Regions from separate parts of the Kitasatospora sp. NPDC001261 genome, predicted to be linked through region 2. Evidence: riboswitches for the same ligand, from Rfam matches in the RefSeq annotation. Region 2 holds a riboswitch; each other region holds the start of a gene.

Region 1 (5,584 bases), on a different contig from region 2:
GCTGGGCCAGCATCGCCAGCCCGCCCAGCAGCCGGATCCGCTGCTGCTCCAGCGGCAGCGTCGGATAACCGGTCTTGGTCACGTTGTAGCCGTCCACCACCAGGTGCACCTGGGGGATCGCCAGCAGCTGGTCCAGCAGCGCCGGATCGTCCTCGGCCAGCCCGCGCCGGGCCACGTCGTGCGGCGAGGCCGCCCCCGGCACCACCGCCTCCACCAGGTCCGCCGGGCGGATCTGGGCGACCGGCAGCGCCAGCTCCCGCTGGAGCCCCTGGGCCGACTGCAGCACGGTGTCCAGCAGCAGCCGCAGCCGCATGTCCTCGACGCTGCGCCCCTCGCGGGCCGAACGGCGGCCCTGCTCGGCCGCGTTCTCCAGCTCCAGGACCCGGTGCCGGAGCCGGCGCGCCTCGCTCTCGGCCGCGCCGCGCTCGGCCGCGGCCTGCGCCTTCAGCACGTCCAGCTCGCCGGCCACCCGGCGGGTCTCGGCCTGCGCCCGGCGGGTGTCGCTCTCCAGCGACCGCACCCTCTTGCGCAGCGACTCGGCCTCCCTGCGGACGCCGTCGGACTCGGCCCGCTGCCGGTCCGCGTCCGCCCGCGCGGAGGCCCGCACCTCGGCCAGCTCGGCCTGCAGCTTCTCCACCAGCCGGACCGCCTCCGCGGCCGCGTCCTCGGCACCGGCCCGCTCGGCCTCCTCGCCGGCCTCGGCCACCAGCCGGCTCCAGCCCGTCGAACGCACCAGGTAGGCGGCGGCCGCGACGTCCATCGGATCGGCCGCGCTCGGGACGGTGCCCGACTCCAGCGCCTTCACCAGGTCCGGCTGCCCGAGACGCAGCCGCTCCGCTATCCGCACCCGGAAGGCCGGCTCCGCCTCCAGCGCCGCCGCCAGCGCGGTGGCCGCGTACTTGGCCCGCCGCGCCGGGGTGAACTTGACGTACTGACGCAGGCTCTGCGGGAGCTCGGCCGGCGGCACCCCGCCGAGCGCGTCCGAGGCCAGGCCGACCACCCGACGGCGCACGCCCTCGGGCAGCGGCCGGTCGAGCTTCTCGACGGCGCGCTCCGCCGCGGACCCGGAGGCGCCGTCCGCCGCCCCGGCAGCCTCGGCCGGGGCCTCGGCCGCAGCGGGCTGAAGCCCCTGGGCTGCGCCGGGCTCCTTCGCTGCGTCCACCACGTCCTCGGCTCCGATCCTGGTCCAGCGGGGCACGGCCGCGGCCGCCCCCCGTCGGCACGCTCCGTGCGTCCTGTTCTGTATTGTCCCGTGCGGCGCGGGCGGGTGCGCCGCGCACCCACCCCGCCGCCGCGGCGGGGATCAGCCCTGGTCGGCGGGGGCCTGCGTCTCCTCGGCGCCCGGACGGGCCACCAGCTCGACCTGGTCCACGGCGTTGCACCAGCGGCAGCGCACCGACTCGACGGTCTCGCTCAGCACCTCGGTCTCCTCGACCTTGGACTCGCCGGCCAGGTCGAAGTGCAGGAACTCGGTCACCCGCGCGGTGCGGGTCACGTCGAAGCGGGTGAGGTTGCCGCACAGGGTGCAGCGCCAGCGCGTCTCGGCGGTCAGAGCGGGGACGGTCATCGGGGGTCCTCTCGGGTGGTCCCTGGGTGGGGCAGGCGCTCCCCCCGGAGCCCCGGCGTCGGCGGCGGGAGGCGGGAATGCCCGCCCCAAGCCTATTGCCTGGGGCAACCGTCGCGACCACCGGTTGCCTGAACACCCGGGCTAGTCCACCTGCCGTAAACCGTCGTGTCACCTGCGGCGCCCGGAGGGATGCTTGGCCGCATGGCGCTCGCGGTCCCCGACCACACCGCCGCCCGGGGCGGCCGCCCGGCGGCGACCGCCCCCGTGGTCAGCTACGCCCTGATCGCCCTCAACACCCTGGTCTTCCTGCTCGGCCCGGCCGCGGGGCTCAACCCGCTGTACGGCACCGGCCAGGCCCGGGTCTGCGCGGAGCAGCGGTACGAGCAGCGCTGGGGCGCCGTCCCGGCCGAGGTGCTGGCCGGACGGCCGCTGACCGCCGAACAGCTCGCCGAGGCCCCCGACCCGGTCCCCGGCTGCCCGGCCGCCCCGACCCCGGGCAAGCGCCCGGCGCTGTCCGTCCTCACCGGGCTCTTCCTGCACGCCGGCTGGCTGCACCTGCTCGGGAACCTGCTCTTCCTCCAGGTCTTCGGCCCCACCGTCGAACGGCGGCTGGGCCGGGCCCGGTACGCCGTCTTCTACCTGGCCGCCGGCAGCCTGACCACGTACGGCTTCGCGCTCGCCGAGGCGCACTCGCCGAACTCCACCCGGGTGCTCATCGGGGCCTCCGGGGCGATCGCCGCCGCCCTCGGCGCCTACCTGCGCCTCCACCCCCGGGCCCGGGTGACCACCCTCGTCCCGCTGCTGTTCTTCCTGCCGCTGCGCTTCCCGGCCTGGCTGGTGCTCGGCCTCTGGTTCGTCCTGCAGTGGTGGTCGGTGCACGCGGCCGGCCCCGGGGTGGCGTACCTGGTCCACGTGATCGGCTTCTCGGCCGGGTTCCTCTACGCCTGCACCGTGGTCCGCCACCCCCCGCGACGACCGGGCTGACGCCCGATACGCTGGCGGCACCCCACAAAGGAGCCCGAACTGTGATCACCGCCATCGTCCTGATCAAGACCAGTGTCGACCGCATCCCGGAGATCGCCGAATCCATCGCCGCCATCGACGGCGTGAGCGAGGTCTACTCGGTGACGGGGGGCTACAACCTGGTGGCGATGGTGCGGGTGCGCCGGCACGACGACCTGGCCGAGGTCATCCCGGGCCGGCTCAACAAGGTCCCGGGCGTGGCCCACACCGAGACCCAGATCGCCTTCCGCACCTACTCCCAGCACGACCTGGAGGCCGCCTTCGCCCTCGGCCTGGACGAGTAGCGGTCAGCCCTCGGCGCGCCGGCCCCGCTCGACCTGCACGGTGGCGACGCAGCGCCCGCCCTCGTTGCGGTAGTTCCACGCCGCACCCTCCGTGACCAGCTCCCGGACGGCGGTCAGGAAGCGGTCGACGTGCTCGTCCGGCGTCCCGGCGCCGAAGCTCACCCGGATCGCGTTCAGGCTGCGCTCGCCCGGCAGCGACGGCTCGGGCGCACCACACTCGGACGGTGCCTCGTCCTCGTCGCCCAGCAGCGTGCGCACCAGCGGGTGGGCGCAGAACAGGCCGTCGCGCACCCCGATGCCGTACTCGGCGGACAGCGCGGCGGAGAAGTGCGAGCTGTTCCAGTCCCGGACGACGAAGGACAGCACGCCCACCCGGGCGGAGCCCTCGCCGAACAGGTTCAGCACCTTGACCTGCGGGATCTCGGCCAGCCCTGCCGTCAGCCGGGCGATCAGCTGCTGCTCGCGGGCCTCCAGCCCGTCGAAGCCGGCCTCGGTCAGCGCCCGGCAGGCCGAGGCGATCGCGTAGGCGCCGATGACGTTCGGCGAGCCGGCCTCGTGCCGGGCCGGGCCGGTGTGCCACTGCACGGCCACCGAGCCGTCGGCCTCCCGGGCCACCGTCCGGGTCGCCCCGCCGCCGGCCAGGTACGGCTCGGCCGCGTCCAGCCAGTCCGCCCGGCCGGCCAGCACCCCGGCGCCGAACGGCGCGTAGATCTTGTGGCCGGAGAAGGCGATCCAGTCGACGTCCAGCTCGCGCACCGAGACCCGGTGGTGCGGCGCCAGCTGGGCGGCGTCCAGCACCACCCGGGCGCCGTGCCGGTGCGCGGTCGCGGTCAGCTCGGCGACCGGCCACAGCTCGCCGGTCACGTTGGAGGCGCCGGTGACGCAGAGCAGCTTGGGGCCCTCGGGCGCCTCGGCGAGCGCGGCGTCCAGCGCGGCCACCGCCTCGGCCCGCGAGCGCGGCGCCCGCAGGTAGGTGACGTCCAGTCCGGCGTGCGCCCAGGGCAGCAGCGAGGCGTGGTGCTCGGTCTCGAAGGCGAACACCCGGGTGCCGGCCGGGACGGCGGAGGCCAGCAGGTTGAGCGAGTCGGTGGTGGCCCGGGTGAAGACCACCTGGTCTCCCTCGCGCAGGTCGAGGAACTCGCCGACGGTGCGGCGGCTCTGCTCGAACAGGTCGGTGGACAGCTGGGAGAGGTACCCGGCCCCGCGGTGGACGCTGCCGTAGTACGGCGCGTAGGCGGCGACGTCGTCCCACACCCGCTGGAGCGCCGGCGAGCTCGCCGCGTAGTCGAGCGCCGCGTAGCCGACCTTCTCACCGCTGGCGAGCGGGACCTGGACGTCGGCGCCGAGGACGGCGAGCGGGGTGCGGATTTCGGTGGCCAGAGACATGGGGATGCACTCCTTCTGGGGCAAGGGACCCCGGGAGTGCTAGTCGTCGGGCGTCCGCGCTTGTCGCACGGACGGCTTGCCGTGACGACCCGGTCCTCACCCAGGGCACCCCGCCACGGACGGAGGGTTGCCGGACAGCCAGCTGGGGCTTGGCGCTGTCACTCATGACCTGGCGAAGACTCTAGGCCTGGTCCACCGGGTGGTCAAACGGGCATCCAGCATCCGGACAGCACGGGAGCCCGCACCGGCGTACCGGCACGGGCTCCCCAACTGCCGCCTCAGGCCCGGCTGGTGGCCTCCGACCAGCGCCGCAGCAGGTCCTGCGCGGCACCGGAGTCGATCGCCTTCGCGGCCCGCTCCATGCCGGCCGCCAACTGCTCGGTGAGCGGCGCGTCGCCCAGCTCCAGCGCGACCAGCGCCGCCGCCGTGTTCAGCAGGACGGCGTCCCGCACCGGCCCGTGCTCGCCGGCCAGCAGCCGCCGCGCGACCTCGGCGTTGTACGAGGCGTCCGCCCCGCGCAGCGCCTCGATGCCGACCAGCTCGATGCCCACGTCCCGCGGGTCGAAGGTGGACTCGGTGACGACCCCGTCGCGCACCAGCCAGACCTGCGAGGTGGTGGTGATGGTCAGCTCGTCCAGCCCGTCGTCGCCGCGGAAGACCAGCGCGGTGGCGCCCCGCCGGGCCAGCACCCCGGCGATCAGCCCGGACAGCCGGGTGTCGAAGCAGCCGATGGCGTGCGCGGTGACCTTGGCCGGGTTGGTCAGCGGACCGAGGATGTTGAAGGCGGTCGGCACCCCGAGGTCGCGCCGCGCGGTGGCGGCGTGCCGCATCGAGGGGTGGAACTTCGCCGCGAAGCAGAAGGTCAGCCCGACCTCCTCGGCCACCTCGGCGACCCGCCGGGGGGAGAGGTCCAGCGCCACCCCGAGCTTCTCCAGCACGTCCGAGGAGCCGCTGGTCGAGGAGGCCGACCGGTTGCCGTGCTTGACCACCTTGGCGCCGGCGGCCGCCGCGACGATCGCCGACATGGTGGAGATGTTGACGGTCTTCGCCCGGTCCCCGCCGGTGCCGACGATGTCCACCGCCGGGCCGGGGATCTCCAGCGGTTCGGCGTGCGCGTACATCGCGTCGACCAGGCCGGCGATCTCCTCGACCGACTCGCCCTTGGCCCGCAGCGCGATCATGAACCCGGCCACCTGGACGGGGGACGCCTCGCCGCTCATGATCCGGTCCATCGCCCACGCGGTGGACGAGCGGTCGAGGTCCTCCCCCTGCAACAGTGCCGCCAGGAGGTCCGGCCAGGTGCGGACCACCTGCGCGGGGTCGC
Region 2 (5,584 bases):
CAGCGCGTCCGCCTGCCGCCCGGCCTGGTACAGCGCCCGCATCAGCAGCCCGTACGCCCGCTCGTGCAGCGGGTGCTCGGTGGTCAGCGAGGTCAGCTCCGGGATGCACCGGGAGTAGCGCCCCAGCGCCAGGTCCAGGGCGATCCGCTCCTCCAGCAGGGTCAGCCGCAGCTCCTGGAGCCGTTGGCGCTGCCGCTGCGCGAACGGCCCGGGGATGCCGGCCAGCGGCTCGCCCTGCCACAGCTCCAGCGCCTGGTTCAGCAGGTCGCGCGCCTGCTGCGGCTCCCCGGCGGCCGCAGTGCGCTCGGCCTGCGCCGCCAGCTCCTCCGCCTGCGCCGCGTCCACCGCGTGCTTGGGCAGCACCAGCCGGTAGCCGTCCCCGACCGAGGTCAGCACGGTCGGCGCGTCCGGCGCCTCGCCGTGCAGGACCTTGCGCCACCGCCAGGCGTAGGTGCGCACCGTCGTCATCGCGGTGCCCGGCGGCTCCTCGCCCCACAGGGCGTCGATCAGGTCGGTGGCGCTCGCGCCGTGGCCGGGCCGGAGCAGCAGCACCGCCAGCATCGCCTGCTGCTGGGGGCTGCCCACCTTCAGCACGGTCGCGCCGCGCTGCGCCCGCATCAAGCCCAGCACCGAGAACCGGAAATCATCCATTCCTGCACCTGCCCGCTTCATGTGCTCGCCCCCGCCCGCACGTGCCACCCCCGAATTGGTGAGTCCCTATCAACCCACGGGACCTGGCGGGATGTCGAGAGATCGTCGACCCGGTGGTGATCCGGTGTTGATCGGCCGTCGCCACAATCGGTGATGTGGCGCCCGCAGTCGGCCCGGCCCCTCACCGCCGGACCCGCCACGTCCCCGGTCGCCCGGCCGCCGACCGGCGACCCCCACGGCTCTCGGAGGCGGACGCCCATGAACACGGACCGGAACAGCGACCTGAGCACCGGCCGGAAAGCGGATCCGCACGCGGAACCGAGTACGGCGTTGAGCACGGACCTGAGCACCGACCGGGCCACGGACCGGCAGGGCGGCCTGGACACCGACCTGCTCCACCGCCTGCTCGACGTCGACCCGGCCTGCGGACCCGTCGAACTGCTCCACCGCGCCCGGGGCGAGCGCCACCTCCCGTACCTGGTGCTCGCCGCGCTCGCCCGGGAGGACGTCCGGATGGGCGCGCACGCCCGGGACGAGCTGCGGCGCGCCCGCGACCGGGTCGAGTGTTACGCCCGGGTCGCCCGCGACCTCGCCGACGCCACCGGGGTCCGCCCGATCCGCGACCTGCCGCTGGCCGGCTACTACCCGCCCGACCTGCCCCGGCCGCTGGCCGAGCTCAGCCTCGTCAGCCCCACCGAGGCCTCGCTCTGGCAGGCCGTCAACCGGCTGGTCACCGACCACCCGGTGGAGTCCGTGGAGGTCACCCTGCTCGGCGAGCGCCCCCGGCACACCGCCGTCACCCTGCGCTGGCCGGCCGGGGACCCGCTGCTCGACCCGTGGTACCAGGTGCGGGTCGCGACCGCCGCGCTCCCCGGCGACCTCGCCACCGTCCCGGTCCGCCCCTACCTGGCCGCCGACGACCACGTCGAATGCCTGATCGCCCTCGCCGAGGAAGGGCTCGGGCGCACCTTCCTCGCGGGCGACGTGATCGACGTGGCCCGGCTCGCCGGGCAGCCCTTCGAGCCCGTCGAGACCGCCGCGGTGGTCGCCGCCTACCGGCTCGCCCCGGAGGCCGCCGCCCTCCTCGACCTCGCCGCCGAGCACGTGCCGCTCGGCGCCCTGCGGGACGTCCGCACCGTCCTGGAGGCCGAGGTCGCCCCCGAACTCCGCCGCCGGACCTCTGCCGGCACCCCGCCGTGCCACGGCACCTCGCCGCGCCACGGCACGCTGCTGCGCCGCACCGTCATCCGGCACCAGTGGGACGAGGCGCTGCTGCTCCCGGCCGGCGACGCCACCCTGCTGCTCACCCCGGTCGCCGACTACCTGCTCGGCCCCGAGGGCACCCGGCCCACGGACCGCGAGCGCACCGCCGCCCTCGCCGCCCTCCACGCCTGGGACGCGACCCTCCCCGGCAGCCCGGACGGGGCCCCGTGCACCGGCCTGTCGGGGCCGCGCCACCGCTGAGCCGGCCCCGCGGGGCGTGGTCGAGGGCGGGGGGACTTGCCGACCCGCCCCGGATGTCTTGTATCGTTCCTGGCGAATCATCCAGAGGGGTGGAGGGACCGGCCCTACGAAGCCCCGGCAACTCCCCGTTCGACCCGGCGTCCGAAGTACGCGCCGTGTTGGCGGGGGCAGTGCCAACTCCGGCCTGTCGCCACTGTGGCGCGGGAAAGATGAGGAGACACGGTGCTCTCTGTGCTGTCCTTCGCCCGGGCGCTTCCCGCCCCGGTCCTTTCGCGTACCCGTCTCGTGCCCGGCGCAGGCAATCGGCCGACTTCTCCGGCCTGTCCTCGCTGACCACACCCCCCGGCTCCCCGCCAGGAGCCGCCGTGAGCAGCGCGGACCCGCTGCTCCCGGGCCTTGAGACTGGAGTACCCATCCCATGGAGAACACGAGCGGCGTCGGCGTGCTCGACAAGGTCACCTCGATCCTCGGCACCCTGGAGGCCGGGCCCGCCACCCTGGGCGGCCTCGTCGCCGCCACCGGCATGGCGCGGCCCACCGCCCACCGGCTGGCCGTCGCACTCGAACACCACCGCCTGGTCAGCCGGGACGTCCAGGGCCGGTTCATGCTCGGCCCCCGCCTCGGCGAGCTCTCGGCGGCCGCCGGCGAGGACCGGCTGCTGGCCGCGGCCGGCTCGGTCCTCGCCCAGCTCCGGGACGCCACCGGCGAGAGCGCCCAGCTCTACCGGCGGCAGGGCGAGGTCCGGATCTGCGTGGCCGCCGCCGAGCGGCTCACCGGCCTGCGCGACACCGTTCCGGTGGGGGTCACCCTCCCCATGAAGGTCGGCTCCGCCGCCCAGATCCTGCTCGCCTGGGAGGAGCCCGAGCGCCTCCACCGCGGCCTGCAGGGGGCCCGCTTCACCGCCACCGCGCTGAGCGGCGTGCGGCGCCGCGGCTGGGCCCAGTCGGTCGGCGAGCGCGAGGTCGGGGTCGCCTCCGTGGCCGCGCCCGTCCGCGGCCAGTCCAACCGGGTGGTGGCCGCCGTCACGGTCTCCGGGCCGATCGAACGGCTCAGCCGCCACCCCGGTGCCCAGCTCTCCCAGGCCGTCGTCGAGGCGGCCCACCGGCTCACCGAGGCCCTGCGCCAGCCCTGACGGGGGCTCCGAGGCTCTCGGATTCCGAGGTTCCGGGGTTCCCTGGTCACGGGTTCCGAACCTCGGGTTCCGAACCTCGGGTTCCGAGACTCCGGGCTCCGGGGCGCACCTCCGCGCGCCCCGGGGCCCGGTTCCGGCCCGTACCGGTCCCGGGTCCGGCTTGGCTCGGGCCCGGCTCAGGCCTGGTTCCGACCGGCTCAGGCCCGGTGCGGCAGGCCGGTGAGGCTGGGGCGGGGGATCCGGCTGATCACCGCGCCGATCAGTGTGCCGATCGACACCCCGAAGACCGCCGAGACGGCCGCCAGCAGCGACTGCGCCCCGTTGCCGACCTCGATCTGCGCGGTGTTCAGCAGACCGAAGGAGCCCGGCACGACGATCCAGAACGCCGGGAGGTAGAGCACCTGCCAGAGCGGACCGCCCGGCAGCCAGTGCACCAGGGTGGCCGCGACCGCGGCGGCCACGGCACCGGCCAGGCCGCCGATCGCCGCGCCGTGCACCGACCCCACCGCCACCTGGGCGGTGACGCTCACCGCGATCACCGCGACGATCCACGGGATGGCCGAGGGCGGGGTGTGGACGTTGACCACCACCCCGGCCACCGCGATCGCCAGCCCCAGCGCGATCACCCACCAGCTCGGCTTGGCCACCTGCACGTTGGCCAGCGCGGTGGACGGCATGCCGATCGCGGTGGCGGCCGCGGCCACCCCGGCGAGGAACAGCGTCAGCTGCACGGCGCCGGAGACCAGCCGGGCGGTGCCCGCGTTGGCGGCGCCGGCGGCGATCTCGGACAGCCCGGTGACCAGCAGTCCGCCCGGCAGCAGGATCGCCAGGGTGGCCACGATCGTCCGCAGCGGCCCGTCCAGCAGCGAGGCCCGCGCGAGCGCCAGGACCAGCAGCGCGACGAGGAAGCCGGCCGTGACGGGCAGCAGCGGCCGCAGGTGCGGCCGCCGCCGGGCGAGCACGGTCAGGCCCACCACGATCAGCGAGCCGAGCCCGGCGGCCAGCACGTTCGCCGCCACCGGCTGCAGGAAGATGCAGACCCCGACCCCGACCGGCAGCGCCCCGAAGTCCGCCACCCACGCGGGCCAGCGGGCGGGCGCCCGCCGGATCCGGTCCAGCTCGGCGCGCGCCCGCGGCCCGTCGAGTCCGCCCGCCCGCAGCCGGTGCACCAGGTCGAGGACGTCGGCGGTCTGCTCGAACCGCAGGGTGCCGCCGAGCGGCTGGAACCTGGTGGCGCCGTCCGGGTGCAGGGCCACGAACAGCCCGTTGGTCAGCGCGGCGACCTGGACCTCCGGGGCGCCCAACGCCCGCCCCAGTCCACGGAGTTCGTCCTCGACCTCATGGACGGGCAGGCCGCCGCCCAGCAGGGCTTCGCCCAGGTCGAGCAGGAGACGGCAGAGCGGGTCGGGCGGGGCGTCGGTGTCCCGGACCGATGGAGACTTGCTAGGCATGGCAGGTATCGTCCCACCCTGCCCGATTCGGTCTGAATCTGCCCCGGTCTGTTCGCTTCCCGAGCGCTGGTCGCTCCCGGGGCCTGGGTGACCGCTACGGGCGGACGGTGAGGACCAGCTTGCCCGTGACCCGGCCGGTCTCGCCCTCGGCGTGGGCCTTCGCGGCCTCCGCGAGCGGGTAGGTGGCGGAGACGTGCGGGCGCAGCTGCCCGGCTTCGACGAGAGCGGCGATCGCGGCCATGCCCGCCCGGTCGTGCTCGACCAGCAGGGCCTTCGCCGTCACGCCCAGCTCGGCGGCGCGCTCGGCCACCTCGTCGAGGCCCTGGGGCAGGATCGACACCAGGACGCCGCCGGGCCGGAGGGTCTCCAGGGAGCGCAGCCGGTCGTCGCCGCCGAGCGGGTCGAGGACCACGTCGATGTCGCGGGCCTCCGCCACGAAGTCGGCCGTGCGGTAGTCGATGACCTCGTCCGCGCCCAGGCCCCGGACGAAATCGTGCTTGGCGGCGGACGCCGTACCGATGACGTACGCGCCGCGCGCCTTGGCGATCTGCACGGCGACGTGCCCGACGCCGCCGGCCGCCGCGTGCACCAGGACCCGCTGCCCCGGCCGCAGCCCCGCCGTGTCGACGAGCGCCTGCCAGGCGGTGAGCGCCACCAGCGGGAGCGCCCCGGCCTCGACGTGGCTCAGTACGGCGGGCTTGGGCACGAAGGCCCGGGCGGGGCCGGCGACGTACTCGGCGTGCGCGCCGGCGCCGTACGGGTAGGGCAGCATGCCGAACACCTCGTCGCCCGGGGCGAAGAGCGAGACGCCGACGCCGACCGCCTCGACGGTGCCGGAGACGTCCCAGCCGAGCGTGAACGGCGGCTGCCCGAGGAAGTAGCCGCA
Region 3 (5,584 bases), on a different contig from region 2:
CCGAGGAGGTCCTCGCAGCAGGCGGCGAAGGCGCGGGCCCAGCGCTGGGTCAGGAAGCCGGCCCGGTCGGCACCGAGGATGCCGGTGAGGACGGCCCGGGCGACGTCGTCGGGCAGCATCCGGTAGTACTCGGGCGGGGCCCAGGGGGTGTGCGAGAAGTGGCCGATCCGCAGGTCGGGGCGGGCTTCGCGGAGCAGGGCCGGGACCAGGGAGAGGTGGTAGTCCTGGACGAGGACGGCGGCGTTCGGGGCGGCCTCGGCGGCGAGGGCTTCGGCGAAGGCCTCGTTGTAGGCCCGGTAGGCGGCCCATTCGGTGCGGAAGGCGGCGTCGAAGGAGGGCGCGGTGGGGGTCGCGTAGAGCAGGTGGTGGACGAACCAGAGGGTGGAGTTGGCGACGCCGTTGTAGGCGCGGGCGAAGGTCAGCGGGTCGATGTCCAGCATCCGTACGGCCTGGCCGCCGACCTCGTGGCCGGCCAGGTCGAGGCGGCCGTGGGGTGCCTCGGCGGCGGCCCTGCGGTCGGAGTCGTCGAGGGCGGCGCAGACCCAGACGGCGTTCGGGTCGTCGATGGCGGAGAGGCCGGAGACCAGGCCGCCGCCGCCGCGGCGCAGGGTCAGCGTGCCGTCGTCGGCGGTGCTGAAGGACACCGGTCCCCGGTTGGACGCCACCAGGACGGGGGCGGTGCCGGTCGCGCTCGAACGGTTGGTCGTGAGATCGCCCATGGTTGGCATGTTGCCGTGGGGTCGGCGTGGCAAACCCGTGCGGCCCGTCGAAGAGAGGCCCTAATGGCGGGCGGCGTACTCGGGGAGGGTGTGGATCGGGGGGCGTTCGAGGGCGGTCACCGGGTGGGTGTGGGCGGTGAAGGCGCGGGTTTCCGGGTCGCGGGTGAACTGGGTGAGGTGGGGGTGGACGAGGTCGGCGGAGGCCTTGAGGCGGTGGGTGCGGTCGAGGCGTTCCAGGGCGGTCCGGTAGATGGTGGCGGCCATCCGGCCGAGGGCCTGGCCGTCCTGGTGGCGGTGGTGCCGGACGCCGACGTCCACCTGGGCGAGGGCGTCCAGGCCGGCCAGCTCCAGGGCGTCGACCAGCAGGCCGAGTTCGACGCCGTAGCCGGTGGGGAAGGGCAGCCGTTCGAGCAGTGAGCGGCGGGCCGCGTACTCGCCGCCGAGCGGCTGGACGAAACCGGCGAGTTCCGGCCAGTGGAGGTTGAGCAGGGGGCGGGCGACGAGTTCGGTGACCCGCCCGCCGCCGGCGGGCAGGACGGCGCCCTCCGACTCCAGCGGGCGGTCGTACATGGCCTTGACCAGCTGGATGGACTCGTCGGTGAGCAGCGGGCCGACGATGCCGGAGACGAAGGCCGGGTCGAACTCGCGCAGGTCGGCGTCGACGAAGCAGACGATGTCGCCGTGGGTGACCAGCAGCGAGCGCCAGAGCACCTCGCCCTTGCCGGGGACGGCGGGCAGCCGGGGCAGGACGGCGTCGCGGTGCTCGACCCGGGCGCCGGCCTCGGCGGCGACGGCGGCGGTGGCGTCGGTGGAGCCGGAGTCGACGACGACGAGTTCGTCGACGAGCGGGAGGCGTTCCATCAGCTCGCGGCGGATGGTGCGGACGATGTCGCCGACGGTGGCCTCCTCGTCCAGGGCGGGGAGGACCACGCTGACCGTGCGGCCGGTGCGCTCCTTGGCGTCGAGCAGGGTGCGGACCGGCCGGTCGGCCGCGCTCCAGGAGCGGCGGCGCAGCCAGGACGCCGCCTGCGGGAGGAGCGCGGGAGTCGGTTCGGCGGGCACGGAGATCTCCTCGGCGAGGTCGGTGGGACGGGTCATCTCGCTTGGCGGACGGTCCCGTTCAGGTTTGACGCCTTCGGATACAGTCTTCGTACAGCGGTCGGACCTTTGCACGCCGGGGTCTCCGTTGAGCACCACCACAATTTCACAAGCTCATCCAGAGGGACTGAGGGAACGGCCCGTTGACGTCCCGGCAACCTTCTCGCGCGGCTGTCTGTCGACAGGCCCCGGCGGGACAGGTGCCAATTCCGTCCCGTGTCGCGACCGCGCCACGGGGAAGATGAGGAGAGAGGCCTCGCCATCATGGCTATCGACACTGCCGCACCCGTTTCCGTCGACCTCGGCCCGGCCGCCGCGCTGTCCTGTCGCGAGTGCGGCACCCGCTTCCCGCTCGGCCCCAGCTTCGCGTGCCTGGAGTGCTTCGGCCCGCTGGAGATCGCCTACGAGTTCGGCAGCGAGGGCGCCGAGGAGCTGCGCAAGCGGATCGAGGCCGGTCCGGCCTCCATCTGGCGGTACGCGCCGCTGCTGCCGGTGCCGGCCGACGTGGCGTCCAAGCCGAACCTGAACCCGGGGTGGACCCCGCTGGTGAAGGCGGACAACCTGGGCCGGGAGCTCGGTTTCACCGCCCAGCTGCACGTCAAGGACGACTCCGGGAACCCGACGCACTCGTTCAAGGACCGGGTGGTCGCGTGCGCGATCGAGGCGGCCCGGGCGTTCGGCTACACCACGCTGTCCTGCTCCTCCACCGGCAACCTGGCCGGCGCGGTGGGTGCGGCGGCGGCCCGGGCCGGGTTCCGGTCCTGCGTGTTCATCCCGCACGACCTGGAGCAGGGCAAGGTCGTCATGGCCGGGGTGTACGGCGGCGAGCTGGTCGGCATCGAGGGCAACTACGACGACGTGAACCGCTTCTGCTCGGAGCTGATCGGCGACCCGGCCGGCGAGGGCTGGGGCTTCGTCAACGTGAACCTGCGGCCGTACTACGGCGAGGGCTCCAAGACGCTGGCGTACGAGATCTGCGAGCAGCTCGGCTGGCGGCTGCCGGAGCAGATCGTGATCCCGATCGCCTCGGGCTCGCAGCTGACGAAGATCGACAAGGGGCTCCAGGAGCTGATCAGGCTCGGCCTGGTCGAGGACCGGCCGTACAAGGTCTTCGGCGCCCAGGCGGAGGGCTGCTCGCCGGTGTCGGCCGCGTTCAAGGCCGGCCGGGACGTGATCAAGCCGGTGAAGCCGGACACCATCGCCAAGTCGCTGGCGATCGGCAACCCGGCCGACGGCCCGTACGTGCTGGACATCGCCCGCCGTACCGGTGGCGCGGTGGAGGACGTCACGGATGCCGAGGTCGTGGCGGCGATCCGGCTGCTGGCGCGGACCGAGGGGATCTTCGCCGAGACCGCGGGCGGGGTGACCGTCGGCGTGCTGAAGAAGCTGGTCGAGACCGGGCAGCTGGACCCGGCCAAGGAGACCGTCGCGATCAACACCGGCGACGGGCTGAAGACCCTGGACGCCGTCTCCGATTCCGGGATGACCGCCGTCATCCGCCCGACGCTGGACTCGTTCCGCGCCGCCGGTCTCGTGTCCGCCTGAACCACCCGATAGGCCCCGCCCCCGCTAGGAGAGTCATGAGCGCCACCGTCCGCATCCCCACCATCCTGCGCACCTACACCGACGGCGCCGCCGAGGTGACCGCCGAGGGTGCCACCCTGGCCGAGGTCGTCGCCGACCTGGAGAAGAACCACGCGGGCATCGCGGCCCGCATCCTGGACGACACGGGCAAGCTGCGCCGCTTCGTGAACGTCTACGTGAACGACGACGACGTGCGCTTCGCCGAGGGTCTGGCGACCGAGATCAAGGACGGCGCCAGCGTCTCGATCATCCCGGCGGTGGCCGGCGGCTGCTGAGCCGACAAAGCAGAACCCGCGGTCGCCCGCGCGTACGGAAATCCGTTCTCCGTATGCGCGGGCGACCGCTCGCATTCCGGCGGGAATATTTCCGGGTCGAGTCGGAGTAGAGTGTGGCTCGGCTGGGAACAGGGTTTCCCTTTCGGCCCCCGCAGTGCTCGGCCCGGGGGCGTCCGGCCGTCGGGGGCGGACCGTGAAACATGTCAGGCAGATGTCAGAATTCGCGCGGGCATTTGAGTAATTCGTCCGCTATGTCCGGCGTGGAATGCCGAGATTATTCCGATTCGATCCGTCCTGTCCCTTGACGCCTTGGCGGAATTACCGGCGGTTGGCCCTGTTGCAGAGGGCGTCGATCCGGATACATTCAGCGGCGGTCGACGCAATCACCCGCTCACCGGAGGCCGCCCGGCGTTCCGCGCGGATGGTTGCGGCGTGCACGGCTGCGCCCAGGGGGGGTTCCCCGGGCCGGCCTTCAACCAACCCGGGCCCGCGACCTGCGGGCACGTGAAGGGCCAGCACAGCACTAGGGGAGTTCGGAATGGCTCAGGGCACCGTCAAGTGGTTCAACGCGGAGAAGGGCTACGGCTTCATCGCGGTCGACGGTGGTGCGGACGTCTTCGTCCACTACAGCGCGATCCAGATGGACGGCTACCGCACCCTCGAGGAGGGCCAGCGGGTCGAGTTCGAGATCTCCCAGGGACAGAAGGGCCCGCAGGCGGACATGGTCCGCGCGGCGGTCTGACCCCTTCCGACTCCAGGAGCTCGGCGCGGCCCTACGGCTGGTGACCACTCGCTTCTCGACGGGCCCGTGCGACGCGTGTCGTACGGGCCCGTCGGCGTTCCCCGACGCGGCTCCGCCGGGGCTCCGGCGACGGCTCGCGGATCGTCGATTGGGCTTGCACTCGACCACCCGGAGTGCTAATCATTGGCGTTAGCACTCACAGCGTGAGAGTGACAGCGGACCGGGTCGGTGAGGCCCCCGGGAGCGGTAGGGGAATGGACCCCCGCACACCAGGGCCGTCCGTCGCGGGCACCCCTTGGTCCGAGCAGTCGACCGTGTCCCGGAGGACCACTTCAGATGGCCAAGATCATCGCCTTTGATGAGGAAGCTCGCCGCGGCCTTGAGCGTGGCATGAACCAGCTCGCCGACGCCGTGAAGGTCACGCTCGGCCCCAAGGGCCGCAACGTCGTGCTGGAGAAGAAGTGGGGCGCCCCCACGATCACCAACGACGGTGTCTCCATCGCCAAGGAGATCGAGCTCGAGGACCCGTACGAGAAGATCGGTGCGGAGCTCGTCAAGGAGGTCGCCAAGAAGACGGACGACGTCGCGGGTGACGGCACCACCACCGCCACCGTGCTCGCCCAGGCCCTGGTTCGCGAGGGTCTGCGCAACGTCGCCGCCGGCGCCAACCCGATGGCCCTGAAGCGCGGCATCGAGAAGGCCGTCGCGGCCGTCTCCGACCAGCTGCTGGCCCAGGCCAAGGACGTGGAGACCAAGGAGCAGATCGCCTCCACCGCCTCCATCTCCGCCGCCGACACCCAGATCGGCGAGCTCATCGCCGAGGCCATGGACAAGGTCGGCAAGGAAGGCGTCATCACCGTCGAGGAGAGCAACACCTTCGGTCTGGAGCTCGAGCTCACCGAGGGCATGCGCTTCGACAAGGGCTACATCTCCGCCTACTTCGCCACCGACCTGGAGCGGATGGAGGCGACGTTCGAGGACCCGTACATCCTCATCGCCAACTCCAAGATCGGCTCGGTCAAGGACCTGCTCCCGCTGCTGGAGAAGGTCATGCAGAGCGGCAAGCCGCTGGTCATCATCGCCGAGGACGTCGAGGGCGAGGCCCTGTCGACCCTGGTCGTGAACAAGATCCGTGGCACCTTCAAGTCCGTCGCCGTCAAGGCCCC

Evidence for each region. Region 2 has a riboswitch for S-adenosylmethionine ahead of ACFY4B_RS27800 (IclR family transcriptional regulator). Riboswitches for the same ligand answer to the same signal wherever they lie in the genome.
Region 1: linked by a shared signal. The riboswitch ahead of ACFY4B_RS00810 (aminotransferase class V-fold PLP-dependent enzyme) and the one ahead of ACFY4B_RS27800 (IclR family transcriptional regulator) in region 2 are both predicted to bind S-adenosylmethionine.
Region 3: linked by a shared signal. The riboswitch ahead of thrC (threonine synthase) and the one ahead of ACFY4B_RS27800 (IclR family transcriptional regulator) in region 2 are both predicted to bind S-adenosylmethionine.

The regions. Positions count from the first base shown of each region.
Region 1 is NZ_JBIAXP010000001.1:170,518-176,101, forward strand. Features, by position in the region: gene ACFY4B_RS00790 (NYN domain-containing protein) at 1-1,162, opposite strand, end outside; gene ACFY4B_RS00795 (hypothetical protein) at 1,304-1,567, opposite strand; gene ACFY4B_RS00800 (rhomboid family intramembrane serine protease) at 1,769-2,551, shown strand; gene ACFY4B_RS00805 (Lrp/AsnC family transcriptional regulator) at 2,593-2,874, shown strand; gene ACFY4B_RS00810 (aminotransferase class V-fold PLP-dependent enzyme) at 2,878-4,260, opposite strand; SAM riboswitch class IV at 4,312-4,430, opposite strand; gene trpD (anthranilate phosphoribosyltransferase) at 4,539-5,584, opposite strand, start outside.
Region 2 is NZ_JBIAXP010000022.1:27,821-33,404, reverse strand. Features, by position in the region: gene ACFY4B_RS27810 (BTAD domain-containing putative transcriptional regulator) at 1-651, opposite strand, end outside; gene ACFY4B_RS27805 (hypothetical protein) at 982-2,115, shown strand; SAM riboswitch class I at 2,190-2,331, shown strand; gene ACFY4B_RS27800 (IclR family transcriptional regulator) at 2,534-3,247, shown strand; gene ACFY4B_RS27795 (threonine/serine exporter family protein) at 3,445-4,698, opposite strand; gene ACFY4B_RS27790 (NADP-dependent oxidoreductase) at 4,793-5,584, opposite strand, start outside.
Region 3 is NZ_JBIAXP010000023.1:164,952-170,535, reverse strand. Features, by position in the region: gene ACFY4B_RS29035 (trehalose-6-phosphate synthase) at 1-719, opposite strand, end outside; gene ACFY4B_RS29030 (glucosyl-3-phosphoglycerate synthase) at 780-1,817, opposite strand; SAM riboswitch class I at 1,929-2,065, shown strand; gene thrC (threonine synthase) at 2,082-3,362, shown strand; gene ACFY4B_RS29020 (MoaD/ThiS family protein) at 3,398-3,676, shown strand; gene ACFY4B_RS29015 (cold-shock protein) at 4,215-4,418, shown strand; gene groL (chaperonin GroEL) at 4,755-5,584, shown strand, end outside.